2 regions of the Bradyrhizobium ingae genome follow, and region 2 is predicted to be linked to the other one. Evidence: riboswitches for the same ligand, from Rfam matches in the RefSeq annotation. Region 2 holds a riboswitch; the other holds the start of a gene.
What was found. Region 2 has a riboswitch for ZMP and ZTP ahead of folB (dihydroneopterin aldolase). Riboswitches for the same ligand answer to the same signal wherever they lie in the genome.

Region 1: it holds a riboswitch for ZMP and ZTP, as region 2 does, so the genes downstream of both, ACV1FX_RS02955 (serine hydroxymethyltransferase) here and folB (dihydroneopterin aldolase) in region 2, are expected to answer to the same signal.

The regions. Positions count from the first base shown of each region.
Region 1 is NZ_JBVUBB010000002.1:69,300-76,501, reverse strand. Features, by position in the region: gene ACV1FX_RS02970 (aromatic ring-hydroxylating dioxygenase subunit alpha) at 190-1,239, shown strand; gene ACV1FX_RS02965 (GntR family transcriptional regulator) at 1,243-1,995, shown strand; gene ACV1FX_RS02960 (PDR/VanB family oxidoreductase) at 2,005-2,985, shown strand; gene ACV1FX_RS02955 (serine hydroxymethyltransferase) at 3,214-4,491, opposite strand; ZMP/ZTP riboswitch at 4,526-4,611, opposite strand; partial or broken gene fusA (elongation factor G) at 5,360-5,755, shown strand; gene ACV1FX_RS02945 (ABC transporter substrate-binding protein) at 5,867-6,850, opposite strand; gene ACV1FX_RS02940 (putative bifunctional diguanylate cyclase/phosphodiesterase) at 7,153-7,202, opposite strand, start outside.
Region 2 is NZ_JBVUBB010000024.1:109,577-116,778, reverse strand. Features, by position in the region: gene ACV1FX_RS28385 (hypothetical protein) at 1-728, shown strand, start outside; gene ACV1FX_RS28380 (outer membrane protein) at 876-1,601, opposite strand; gene ACV1FX_RS28375 (hypothetical protein) at 2,088-2,246, opposite strand; gene ACV1FX_RS28370 (RlpA-like double-psi beta-barrel domain-containing protein) at 2,371-2,865, opposite strand; gene ACV1FX_RS28365 (hypothetical protein) at 2,948-3,487, opposite strand; gene ACV1FX_RS28360 (GNAT family N-acetyltransferase) at 3,943-4,449, opposite strand; gene folB (dihydroneopterin aldolase) at 4,506-4,907, opposite strand; ZMP/ZTP riboswitch at 4,944-5,028, opposite strand; gene ACV1FX_RS28350 (ABC transporter ATP-binding protein) at 5,250-5,951, opposite strand; gene ACV1FX_RS28345 (lipoprotein-releasing ABC transporter permease subunit) at 5,956-7,202, opposite strand, start outside.

The DNA of each region.
Region 1 (7,202 bases), on a different contig from region 2:
GCGAAAGCCCTCACCCGGCGCTTTGCGCCGACCTCTCCCGCAGCCGGAAGAGGTTATATCGCGCCCGCGGCCACAATCCGCGAATATGTATACATTAATCCGTATGGAGGTATCAAAAAACCTCCAATAGCACCATCTCCCCGACTATTGTATACATAACGTATTCATAAGCCCATGGGAGAGAGACCAGTGACAAAACCATTCCCGATGAATGCCTGGTACGCCGCCGCCTGGGACGCCGAGGTGAAGCAGGCGCTGCTGCCGAGGACGATCTGCGGCAAGCATGTGGTGATGTACCGCAAGGCCGATGGCGCCGTGACGGCGCTCGAGGACGCCTGCTGGCACCGCCTGGTGCCGCTCTCCAAGGGGCGGCTGGAAGGCGACACCGTCGTCTGCGGCTATCACGGCCTGAAATACAACGCGCAGGGGCGCTGCACCTTCATGCCCTCGCAGGAGACCATCAACCCGTCGGCCTGCGTCCGCGCCTATCCGACCGTCGAGCGCCACCGCTTCATCTGGTTGTGGATGGGCGATCCCGCGCTGGCCGACCCCGCGCTCGTTCCCGACATGCATTGGAACGACGATCCGGCCTGGGCCGGCGACGGCAAGACCATCCATGTGAAGTGCGACTATCGCCTCGTGGTCGACAACCTCATGGATCTCACGCACGAGACCTTCGTGCACGGCTCCTCGATCGGGAACGAGGCGGTGGCTGAAGCGCCGTTCGACGTCACCCATGGCGAGAAGACGGTTACGGTGACGCGCTGGATGCGCAACATCGAGCCGCCGCCGTTCTGGGCCAAGCAGCTCGGCAAGCCCGGCCTCGTCGACCGCTGGCAGATCATCCGCTTCGAGGCCCCGTGCACCGTCGCCATCGACGTCGGCGTGGCGCCGACCGGCGCGGGCGCGCCGGAAGGCGACCGCTCGCAGGGCGTCAACGGTTTCGTGCTCAACACCATCACGCCCGAAACCGAGAAGACCTGCCACTACTTCTGGGCCTTCGCCCGCAACTATCGCCTCAATGATCAGCGCGTCACGACGGAGATCCGCGAGGGCGTCTCGGGCATCTTCCGCGAGGACGAGGAGATCCTCGAAGCGCAGCAGCGCGCGATGGATGAGAATCCCGATCGCGTATTCTACAACCTCAACATCGATGCCGGTGCGATGTGGTCGCGGCGGCTGATCGACAAGATGGTCGCGAAGGAAAACGGGCCGCAACATCTCCAGGCCGCGGAGTAGGTCATGGCCGAGCGCGAGGTCGATCGCTCCGTCTCGCAGACCGTGAAGGCGCAGCTCGCGCTGCGCGACCAGATCCTGGCGGGATCTTTGCGTCCCGGCGAGCGCATTTCCGAGCTGCAGGCGGTCGAGACCACGGGCGCATCGCGTACGCCGGTGCGCATGGCGCTGGTGCGGTTGGAGGAGGAGGGATTGCTGGAGGCGATCCCTTCCGGCGGCTTCATGGTGAAGGCCTTCTCCGAGCGCGACATCCTCGATTCCATCGAGCTGCGCGGCACGCTGGAGGGGCTCGCCGCGCGCTTCGCCGCCGAGCGCGGCATTTCGGCGCGTGAGCTCGAGCCGCTCAGGGAGTGCCATGCCGCGATCGACGAGCTGTTGCGCCAGATGCCGATCTCGGTCGATGCCTTCTCGACCTACGTCACGCTGAATGCGCGCTTCCATGCCCTGCTGACCGAACTGTCGCGCAGCCCGCCCTTGATCCGGCAGATCGACCGCGCCTCCGCGCTGCCGTTCGCTTCGCCCAGCGGCTTCGTGATGGCGCAATCGGCGCTGCCCGAGGCGCAGCAGATCCTGATCATCGGGCAGGAGCATCATCGCATCGTGATCGATGCGATCGAGAACCGCGAGGGCGGCCGCGCCGAAGCCATCATGCGCGAGCATGCGCGGCTCGCCGTACGAAATTTGCGGCTCGCGCTGCGTAATCGGACCCATCTGGAACTGCTGCCGGCGCTCGCGCTGATCAGATCCGCAACCGACTAGGGGAGTGCCATGCGATTCATCGAAACCTGGACTCCGGCGACCCTGGTCGAGACGCGCGACCTTTCGCCCAGCATCCGCGAATTCCTGATCCTGCCGGATCAATTCGACGGCGCCGCCTATCCGGTCGGCAGCCACATCAACATTACCGTGACCATCAACGGCCAGCCGGAGACGCGGTCCTATTCGCTGGTCGGTGAGGCCGATCCGCGCGGCTTCCGGATCGCCGTTCGCCGTGCTGAGGATTCCCGCGGCGGCTCGCGCTACATGTGGCAGTTGGCGCCGGGCGCGCGGCTCGACGTCACGCTGCCCTCCTCGCTGCTCGCGGTCGACTGGAGCCGCAAGCACTTTTGCCTGGTCGCCGGCGGCATCGGCATCACGCCGATCGTCGGTGCGGCGCAGGCGCTGGCGCGCCGCGGCGTCGGCATGACGCTGAACTATGCGGTGCGCTCGCGCCAGGATGCCGCCTATCTCGATCATCTCACCGCGCTGTTGGGCGATCGTCTGGTCGTCCACGCCAGCGACGAGGGAGGGCGGCTCGATCTCGACACTCTGTTCGCCTCACTGCCGCCTGACGCACTGGCGCTGTTCTGCGGCCCGATGCGGATGCTGGACGCCGCGCGCCATGCCTGGATCGGGGCCGGGCGCCCGCTCTCCGATCTGCGCTACGAGACCTTCGGCTCCAGCGGCTCGCTGCCGACGGAAGCATTTCGCGTTCGTCTGAAGGGTTCCGACGTCGAGCTCGAAATCCCGCGCGAACGCTCCATGCTGGACGTGCTCAATGCCGCCGGCCACGAGGTGATGTACGACTGCAAGCGCGGCGAATGCGGTCTGTGCGCGATCGACGTCGTGGACGTCCAGGGCGAGATCGATCATCGCGACGTCTTCTTCAGCGACCATCAGAAGCAGGAAAACCAGAAGATCTGCGCCTGCGTCTCGCGCGCACGCGGCACCATCACCGTGGACACGCTGCAACGGGCGGATGCGATCTGAGCGAGTCCGGAGCAGGATCTGTTAGGAGGAACGGAAAGGGCCGCGGCCTCCACCTCTCCCGCTTGCGGGAGAGGTCGGCGCGAAGCGCTGGGTGAGGGCTCTCTCCTCTTGGGGAGTCTCTTTGTGGAGATACCCTCTCCCCAGCCCTCCCCCGCAAGCGGGGGAGGGAGCGCACCTTCCATGCTTAATCTCAGCGCGTTAAATTGCGGTCTGCAGTTTCGAGGCCAATCAGTTCGCTCCGGATCCCGGCACCACGCCTGGAACAGGAAAAGCCCGGCACATCTCGACACACTCTGACCTGAGGCGCGCGAGGACGGCATCGTCTCCTTTCGCCTGCAGAGCCGCGGCGATGAATTCGCCGATACGACGCATTTCGGTGTCGCCCATGCCGCGCGCGGTCGCGGCTGGTGTCCCGAGGCGGATGCCGCTCGGCCTCAGCGGTGGGCGCGGATCATCGGGAGTGATCTGCTTGTTGGTGGTGATGGCGATGGCATCGAGCAGGTCCTCGGCTGTCCGCCCATCCAGTCCGACGGACGCCGCCGTATCGACGACCATCATGTGATTGTCCGTTCCATCCGTGACCAGCTTCATCCCGCGTTCCATCAGCGTTCCGGCCAGAATCTTCGCGTTGAGCAAGACCTGCCCCGCGTACGCCTGGAAATCCGGGCTCATCGCTTTCTTCAGCGTCACGGCGGTCCCGGCCACGACGTTCATGTGAGGTCCACCCTGCAAACCGGGAAAGACGGAAGCATCGATCCGAGCGGCGTGTTCCTTCCGGCACAGGATGATCCCGCCACGGGGGCCGCGCAGGGTCTTGTGGGATGTCGTCGTCATGACATCGAAGCCGGCATCAAGCGGATTGCGCATGACGTTCGCGGCGATCAGTCCGCCATAGTGGCTCACGTCGGCCATCGTGAGCGCGCCGACCTCGTCGGCGATGCTCTTGAATGCAGCATAGTCCAGGTCGCGCGGATAGGAGCTGTAGCCGCACAACACCATTTTCGGACGCGCTTCACGCGCTGTGGCCCGTAATGCGTCGAAATCGATCGCTCCGCTCTTCGAATCCGTCTTGTAGCGAATGAAGTTGAACAGACGCCCCATGTGGGACACCGGCGCGCCGTGGGTGAGATGGCCGCCATGCGACAGGTCCATGGCGAGAATGGTGTCGCCGGGATCGAGCAGGCCGAGATAGACGGCCTGATTCATCGGCGATCCCGACAGAGGCTGAACGTTGGCGTGCTCGGCACGAAACAGCGAGCAGGCCCGCTGGCGCGCGAGGTTCTCGATTTCGTCCGTGAACTGCTGGCCGCCATAGTACCGGCGTCCGGGATAGCCCTCGGAATATTTGTTGGTGAAGACCGATCCGAGCAGCTCGAGCACCTCGGGGTAGGTGTAATTCTCGGATGGAATCAGTTCGACGCCGTCTTGCTGACGGCGCTCTTCCCCCGCAAGGGCGGCCGCGATCTCGGAATCGTTGATGGACAGTTCGTTGCGAAACGACGGCATGCTTGGGCTCCTCATCACGCTGTTTTTCCAGCAGATTGGTTGCCCAGGCGATCGGCGTCGGAACCCCTCGCGCTTCACCGTGGTCAATTCCACGTCAGCTCGCCAGTCGCGCGATGGGAACGAATGAGCACGGCGGCTCTTCGTGGCGGAGAAGCTAGCCTACCTGCGGACCTTCCGCAACCGGCAGCTCGTGCGGACGCGATCACCGGAATCGGAAGAACAAGATCTACGCCTGCGTGTCGCGCGCCCGCGGCATAGTTACCGTCGACACGCTGCAACGGAAGGCCGTCCACACGCGAGACGGTCCTTAATCGTCGTCATCGCGCCCATGTACTTGTCGTAACTCTCCATAATTCGTTCTCGGCCGCGCCTTTCGGCCTCCATGCGGCCGCCGTCCGACGGCATCCATGCACCGGCTAACAGATGTCGTAGCAGCCAAAGGACAGAACAACCTACGACAAGGAGCGCGTGCCAGCCCGCATGCCAATGGGAAATTGCGTACAACACCTAGCGCTCCTACGGAGTCCTCTATCGGTTGCGTACGCCAATTTTGTCAACCATTCACATAGTAGATTGTGCTAACTTTAGGAAAACAATCCGAAGCCTGCACCTGTGACATTCGCCGATGACCTCCTTGCCCGTGCAAACTTTCATTATTCAGCGCATTCAAGAGGGCGGCTGGCGTGTCATTCACCGACAGGCGGACCTCACTGATGTCCCGATTGCTGACTTTGTTTCGCATCGCGACGCCGATGAATGGGTCAAGTGGAAGTCTGGCCATCCGGAACTCAATCCGTATGCAATGGCGGATGAAGTGTCCGCACAGTTAAAGCTCGAAATCGCGATTGAGCCAAAGTCGAGGGCCGATGCCGTCTTTCCGGTTGTGGACCTCACTGTGACGCTGATCGACGGCGCCTATCACGATGTCGATTCCTCGCCACTCGCCTCCAAGATCGCCGCGAGCGCGGCCTTTCGCGAGGCGCTCCATAAAGCGGGCTCGGTGGTGCTTGAGCCGATAATGAAGGTCGAGGTGGTGTCGCCGGAAGATTACACCGGCTCCATCATCGGCGACCTCAACTCGCGGCGCGGGCAGATCCAGGGCCAGGACATGCGCGGCAATTCCACTGTCATCAACGCGATGGTGCCGCTCCTGAAAATGAGTGGTTTTGTAAATAATCTGCGCTCGATGAGCCGGGGGCGTGCAACCTTCACAATGCGTTTCGATCACTATGCTGCGACGCCTACGCCGTCGAGTACCAGCTAATCGATATCCCGCGGGTATTTCCGGTCTATCCCGATCAGCGGACGGCTTCGGAGGCAAGTCGAACTTCGCCATCGGGCCATTTCCGGACTTATGCGCCGCAACGAGAGGGAGCTACTCGATCACCTCGTCGGCGCGGAGGACCAGTGATGCGGGGATGGTGATGCCCTGCGTCTTGGCGGCTTTGAGGTTGATGAAGGTCATGTACTTGTCCGATTGATAGATCGGTATCTCGCCGGGTTTGGCTCCCTTGAAGATCAGGTCAATGTATCGCGCCGCTTGACCGAACATGTTGTTTCTGTCGATGGCGTACGCCATCAATCCTCCGATATCGACAAATTCCCGGTAGGCATAGAGCGTTGGGAGGCGATTCCTTTCTGCGAGGTCCACAATAAGACGTCGGTTGTCCAAGTGATTTCCAGTTTCGTTGACAAGTAGGGCGTCGGCGTGTTCACGTTGGAGTAGATCAAAAACGCGTAGATATTCTGGCTCCTGCAGAGCCCGCATCGGCGAACCCACTAACGTAACTGAGAACTTGCGAGCTGCCGCGCGCGCAGCGTCACCGGCCCTGCTGTTCCAGTACAGTTCTGTAAAAAGATATCCGACGCGGCTGGCTGTCGGAACAGCCTCCAGAAGTAACCCAAGCCGCTTGCCCCAGATTTCGATCCCGGCATCCACGCTGATCCCGGTTATGTTTCCTTCTGGTCGCGCAAAATTGTTGGCGATCCCCAATGCAACCGGATCGCTCATCGTCGCGACGACGGGAATGGAGTGAACCAGCGCTTTTACTCGAAGAACTAGATCGCTAGTCCCCGTAATGAGGATGACGTCCGGGGACGAACTGACGCCGTCGCGAATGGTTGTGTCGTAGCGCGACGCATCTCCCTTTGCCGAGAAGCGCCCAACAACGAAGTTCTGTCCTTCCACGTAGCCAAGTCGTCGCAACTCGGCAAAGAGAGGCTTGTAAATGCCGGTTTCGCTTAGGTCGGCAACCGACGACAGGAATGCCAGCCGGTAGGTCTTATTCGGCTCGGCTGCCCGCAGCGCGCTCGCCGTCGTGGCGGCCAACAATCCCGCAAGAAGTTCGCGCCGCTTCATTCGATCACCTCAGTGCCAGTGAGATCATCTCAGTGCCAGTGAGCAGTGTCGGCGGCATGGTCGGTCCCTGCGCTTTTGCGGCGTTGAGGCTAATCACCAGCTTCAGGCGCGTGGGCTAACTTCCCGCCGTCGCATGCGTCCCCTCAAGGACCACGCCTGGAGGACCGAGAGCTTAACACTTTGTGCCGGAGCGGCGAGTGGCAAATGAAGCGGATGTTCGGCTCTGGCAAAAGCCGTCGATGACCACCAAGCGGGGCGGCTTCCGCTTTACCCTCGGAAGATGATGTTTATGAGCACCGGCCCTACGCCGCGTAAGTCGCCCTATGCTTCTTCGGGTCGAGCAGCGCCAAGA
Region 2 (7,202 bases):
TTTTGGACGGCAAGCTATCGGCCAGTTTTCTGCCGTTACCCCAAAAGCAAGGTAAACGAATGTTCGTTGGACTTGTCCTGATCTTTGCCGGTATTGGCGCTGCCCTTGTAGGCGCTGTTATTGTCTCATCCGATCGTTCACCACGTCCAGCAGGACAGTCGTCAATTGCCCCGGCTGTTCCTTCGCCTGCACAACCGTCCCCCGAAGCATCCGCTAAATCCGTTCTGCTTTCCTCGCGCTACTATTCCGCAAAGAATAAGGAAGAGGTTGCCGCCTTCCTCGACAAAATTTCGGACATCATCAACAAGCCTGCCGAAGAGATGTTGTTACTGGCCCGACAGGCTCTAGGCGGATACCTGTTTAACCGTCCGAACGAAGCGCAATTGTACTTGCAGAGAATGGACGAAATCAAAATTATTGCCGCAAAAATAGACGTCTCTCTTTATGACGACATGCTCGCGAACGAGCGCGAGTATCGTCAAGAGATGAACGCTATATTGTTTCCGAAGGATCCCCTTATTAAGTTTCGCACCGCGATCGACGCGTACCGCAACGGCCTCTCGGTCTGGATTAAGATGCGGAATACCGACGACGATAAAGTCCGGGAGCTACAGCAGTTGGTTGCCGCTTCACAGCAGTCGTTCACTTCTGCCAGAGACGAATTCTTGACGTGGCTATCTCAGAGACAGGACATTATCAGTCAGACTAGGCGGGCTTTGCGATCGTGATCTGACGCCTAAGCCTTAGGCCGCGTCTTGAGCCCGCCGCGAAACTGAGCTTTTTAGTTAATGCCAGAGTTGCGCAAAAAAGCCCCGGCTCAAGGCCGGGGCTTTCGCAACCGCTCCGAGAGAGCAGTCGATAGATCAGTACGCCTATCAGTACTTGGCGATGATCGGGCCGCCGAACTTGTAGTTCAGGCGGACGAGGCCCATGTCGACGTCCTGACGGATGCGGTCGGTACCCACGAGACCCGTGAAGGTGACGTCCTTGTCCTGCAGGAAGATGTGGTTGTACTCGACGCCAACCGACCAGTTGGGCGCGAAGCCGACTTCGAGGCCGGCACCGACCGTACCACCCCAACGGGTCTGGCTGGTCGAGGCAAGCAGCGCGCCGGTGGTGGTGCTGTAGACGTCGAACTTGTCGCCGACCACGGCCGCGCCGCCCTTCACATAGACGAGCACGTTGTTCCAGGCGTAGCCCACCTGACCGGTGATCAGACCGAACGAGTCGATCCGGCTGCGGTTGCGATCAGCGAAGAGCAGGCTGACGTTGTCGCCCGAGAAGTCGGCCCAGTTGCCCTGGCCTTCAACGCCGAACACCCACTGCCCGGTCTGCCAGCGATAGCCGATCTGACCACCGACGGTGCCGCCGGTCGCGTTGTGCGAACCTTCAGAACCCGTTCCGACGAAATCCCAGGTCGTATGGGCCGAGCCGCCGCCGCCGTTGATACCGATGTAGAAGCCGCTCCAGTCGTAGACCGCGGCGATCGCGGCAGGCGGAGCCTTGGTGTAAGGACGCGCAGCGAGGTCAGCAGCCACCGCCGGCGCAGCCGCGCTGATCGCGACAAGGCTCGCAGCAGCAAGCAACATAGTCTTCTTCATTTGAATTCCCGTTCCAGTTTCTTCAGTAGGCCCCCGGGCCGTGGGCACCTCTTAACAGCGATCGACGGAATTGCTGTAACCGTGACGCAACAGTCCTATCCAAAGGACCCGCTAGGTAAATGAATGTTTCTCGCGCGCGCATGGAACTCGGTTGAGTCCTATTTTTGCAGTGCTTGCAGCGTTCCTCGCCTTCTCTCCGCTCACAGAAAACGCGTTCACATCTTGGTGTGAACGCGAGTATGGCGCGCTAACTTTTTCTCTCCGCATTGCCGCCACAATCGAGCCGGAGCTGTTCCACAATGTGGCTCGTTCGCGCCAGCGTGTAGATGACGAATTTCAACGCGAGATCGTCATTGGCCTGAAAATTCGTGTGATCGAAATGGACCGCAGCCCCATTGCTTGGGTGCGACATGGTCTTGGGGCCCGACGGCGAAGAGAGACGGTGTCGTCCAAACGTTCGCGTCGAAGCGATCAACCCATGGGATTTCAAAATAGTGCGGCGTTCAGAGCCTGCCCGTAGATCATGGCGGCCACGAGTGAGACCAACAAACCCGCTGCCGAGAAAATCACTACGATTTTCAGAGTTTCGACGTCGACGTCGGTTCTCGTCGCGCGGGATATCACCTTTGCAAGTGCAGCCATCATCGCCAGCTCCGAAAGCGGGCCCCGCGGAGGCGAGGCCTCACTTCACTTAGCGTTATTGGGCGCGTTTCTCTGTGAAGCAGATTACAGGTCGCTTTGCGTATGACGTCTTTGGCGGCGATGAACGTTAGGCAATTGGTCCGGGTATCCAATCGTCGCCTGAAAGTGGTGTGACCTTGACCTCGGCAATGACTCCCCGCTGCAGGCTGGGATCGAAATGACGCATCGTCCGCTCGTTGAAGTCAATGATGCGACCAGGCGTGAGAGGCCCTACATCGTTTATTTTGACGATGACCTTCTTGCCCGCTCCCTCAACGAGGGCGTATTTCGGCCTCGCGCCGAATTGAACGCCACCAAACTTGTTTCGCAGATTGGTTTTGATGGCAGCCGCCCACGCAGACGGATCATAGCGCTCCCCGGAAGCCGTGTTCACGCCGCCCTCCCGATATCCGGGTCGGAAAGGGTTGTACATGGATGCTGCGCCAATGATCGCGGATCCGGAAGCGGCACCATCGAGGGCATCTGAACGAACCGCACTGATTTCACTTCGCGCCATGGCAACAGGTGAAATAGCAAGCGTCATTAAGGCGCCGCAGATCGCGGCGCTCAAACGAAACACCATCAGGATTCCTCGATTGATTCTGGATGCAGTGTTCGCTCTGCCGACCAGGGAGGCTCAGCGAGAGCGAACGTGGGGGAATTGGCTATTTGCGGGGACGTGCCGACCGGGCGCCAAAGCTGGCAAGGAAGCCACGCTGCTCCTGGTCGACGAAGGCAGAGTCGCTTGGCATCGCCGCGGGAGCACGGGCATCGACGTAGCAAGGACGATACATGGCTTGCAGCTGTTTGCCGCGAAGGAAGATCATTCTGGGGGTGAGGCCGCCGCGCCTCGCGATCCATCGCCGCACCTGGGATGGATACCCCGAATAGAGCAACTGGGTTGCTTGGGGATTAGTGACAGTTCGGCCATTGCCGGCGAAATCATACGCAGCGTGAAACCCAAGCGTTGCGTTCGAGGTGACGCAAATCTTGTCGTGAGGGATCGTTGAGAGCAGGATGGTGCACGCCGAAGCGCAAAGACCATCGATCATCACCGACTGGCCTGAAGCGCGAAGTTCGCTGTACTTGGAAAGGTAAGTCCCGATCTGCCCGCCGGGGTCGTCGGCAATCCGAACCGCCGCGTGGCCTGCCCCTGTGCCCGCGAGCATGAGCGCCGCCATGAGCAGCGCAGACAGAATCTTCATTAAATTCCCTACCCAGGTTGAAGGTGTGATGCGGACGTCCGCCATTGCACATCTGGCCGATGACGTCGGGGGTCCAATAGCGGCTCCAGCTCGCCGCTTAAACTAACCGCAACGTTTGTTGCGCCGCGATGCACGCGCACTGTTCCGCAGCGGAAACCTTTGGAACTCGATGATGGAACTGGTGGCGCGCGAGAGCATGATCCGGAAAGCGCGCAGCGGTTTTCCGAAAAGATCATGCTCAAACAACGACCTAAAGTGCGGCAGCGATTTATCCTGATCTCATCGCGCTTTAGGGAACCGTCGCGAACTGATTTGCGGCGGTTCTTAGCTCGCTTACTATTTAGACCGATGTAGACGACGAGCTTCAACCCGGGATCGTCATTGGCCTGAAAGCTCATGAGCTCGAAATGCAGCACACCCTCGGTGGGATGAGCGACCGCCTTGATATTGGCCTTTCATATGCTGAGGGCGTAGTACCGTGAGTAGGTTTCGCCGCCTCGGTCCCAGGGGGACACTGGTCGGAAGCCCATCTTTTCGTAGAGACGATGGGAGGCCGTCAGCGCGTTGTTACTGGACAGGCGAACGCGATCATATCCTGCGCTACGGGCAAAGCTGATGAGTTCATCTGCGATGGACCGTGCGATCCCGCGACCTCGGTAGATTGGGGAGACAAACATGCGAACCATTTCGCACTCTCGATCGTCGACACCTTTGATCGCACCGGTGCCGATGATTGTGCTTTCGGCGACCGCGCACAAGAAGAGACCCCGCTGAGCGTAGATGGTTTCCGCGTTGTCGACGTCCGAGAGACGCGAATAAATGAAGTCCCGTACAAAGGATTCAGGGTGATCGGCAAAATGCTCATGCCAGACGGCCTCGATGAGCCGCCGAACCGCCGGCGCTTCACCAGGCTGGAATGGTCGAATTGCCCAATCTGGTTCGATGCGTGTGAGGATCGCCATGGCATCCCCTTCCCGTGATGAAAGTCGCTGACATGAACGCGGGGACGTAGAGAGAGTCAGATGCCGACGATCCCATCCTGGGATAGCGTGAGGTCGGCACGCCGCAGGCTGACCTCGACACCGACCTGTTCTATCGAATGCGCAATAGGTGGACTGCATTTCGCAACCGCGACTGTAACGCTGTCCATGATGGCGAAGCGCCGCAGCAGACTTGCGGCGATCGTTTCACCTAGAGCCTCCAGAGTCTGGAACTTACTTGACGCTGCAATTTGGACGGCTTCGTCGACGACCGCGTCATATCTCACGGACGAGTCCAGATCGTCCCCGAGGTGGGTCCGCACCTCTTGTAGCGTGGCCAAAATGTCAAAGTTGAATTTTTGTCCGAGCCTGCGCTCTTCCTCGAACAGACCGTGATAGCCGTAAGTCTGAAGTCCGGTAATTCTGATCGACGTCAGCATGGGCAGCTCCGGAAGAAGCGTTTTGATTGGGAATGTCCCAATTGCCCAGGCGAACGGCACAGTGAATTGCTCGCGTTCCCCGGTGGTTGTCCACCTTGCCTCGCCAGTCACGCGACCATCAATTTCATAGCTTCAGGGTTCACGAAATGCAATCGCTTCCGCAGGTAGCCAACGAAGCGGTCGCGCACGCAGCCGCCTATGCCGGTCCGTTCAAGATGCCGGTGATCCGGCTGTAAAGCTCGATTGGTTCTGATTGAATCGGTGCAAGCCCGGGTCACAAGTCACCTCTCCCGTGGGCAAGGTGCATCCACGCTGCGCCCGGCGGGATTGTTTTCGGGCTTTTTAGTCGAGCTCGACCACCTGGCCGTTGGAAAGCGACACCCGCCGGTCCATACGGCCGGCGAGCTCCATGTTGTGGGTCGCGATCAGCATCGAGACCTGGGTTGCCTTGACGAGCTGCATCAGGGCCTGGAACACGTGCTCGGCGGTGCCGGGATCGAGGTTGCCGGTCGGCTCGTCCGCAAACAGCACCCGCGGGGCGTTGGCGACCGCGCGGGCGATCGCGACGCGTTGCTGCTCGCCGCCCGACAGCTCGGCCGGACGATGGGTGATACGGTCGCCGAGCCCGAGATAGGACAGGATATCCTTGGCGCGCTTGACGCTCTCGGAGCGCTTCAAGCCTCGGATCATCTGCGGCAGCATGACGTTCTCCAGCGCCGAGAACTCCGGCAGCAGCCGATGCGACTGGTAGACGAAGCCGATCTCGGTGCGGCGAAGCTGCGTGCGCTCGATGTCGGGCAGTTGTGAGGTCGGCGAGCCCCCGACATAGACCTCGCCGGAATCGGGCGCCTCCAGCAGCCCTGCGATGTGCAGCAGCGTCGACTTGCCCGAACCTGACGGCGCCACCAGCGCCACCGACTGCCCAGCCCACAGCGCGAGCTTGGCGCCGTCCAGGATGGTCAGCACGTTCTCGCCCTGCACGTACTGCCGCTTTATCTCGTGGAGATAAATGACCGGTACATCTTCCGCCCCCTGCTCCATCAGGCCCTCACTCGTACCGCAGCGCTTCGACGGGATCGAGACGCGCGGCGCGCCAGGACGGGTAGAGCGTCGCAAGGAACGACAGGGTCAGCGCCATGATGACCACCGCGGTGGTCTCGCCGACGTCGATCTCGGCAGGCAGCCGGGACAGGAAATAGAGCTCCGGCGAGAACAGTTCCGTGCTGGTGAGCCAGGACAGGAACTGTCGGATCGATTCGATATTGAGGCAGATGACGAGGCCGACGCAGAAGCCGACGAGCGTGCCGACCACGCCGATCGAGGCGCCCGTGATCAGGAAGATGCGCATGATCGATCCTTGCGAGGCGCCCATCGTGCGCAGGATCGCAATGTCGCTGCCCTTGTCCTTCACCAGCATGATCAGGCCGGACACGATGTTGAGCGCGGCCACCAGCACGATCATGGTGAGGATCAGGAACATCACGTTGCGCTCGACCTGCAGCGCGTTGAAGAAGGTCGAGTTGCGCTGTCGCCAGTCGACCAGGAACACCGGCCGGCCGGCAGCCTCCGTCACCGACTTGCGAAACGCGTCGATGCGATCGGGATTGGTGGTGAACACCTCGATCGCGGTAACGTCGTTGTTACGGTTGAAATAGGCCTGGGCCTCAGGCAGCGGCATGAAGACGAAGCCCGCGTCGTATTCGGACATGCCGATCTCGAACACGGCGACGATCTTGTAAGGCTTGATCCGCGGCGTCGTGCCCATCGGCGTCACCGCGCCCTTCGGCGCGACCAGGGTAATACTGTCGCCCGCATGCAGAGACAACTGGTCGGCAAGCCGCCGGCCGATCGCCACGCCCTGCCCTTCGTCGAAATTCTCGATCGAGCCCTGCTTGATGTTCTTGGCGATCGAGGTGAGGTTGTTCAGGTCGTCGGCGCGGATCCCGCGGACCAGCACGCCCGAGGCATTGAACGGCGAGGACGCCAGCGCCTGGCCGTCGACCACGGGCGCGGCGAGCCGCACCCCATCCACCTGGCTGATGCGCTCGGCAACGTCCTTCCAGTCGGTCAGCGGCGATTCCAGCGGCTGCACCAGGATATGGCCGTTGAGGCCGAGGATCTTGTCGAGCAGCTCCTTGCGGAAGCCGTTCATGACGGCCATGACGATGATCAGCGTGGCGACGCCAAGCATGATGCCGAGGAAGGAGAACCCGGCGATGACCGAGATGAATCCTTCCTTGCGGCGCGCCCGCAGGTAGCGCGCCGATAACATCCACTCGAATGGCGCGAAGGGCG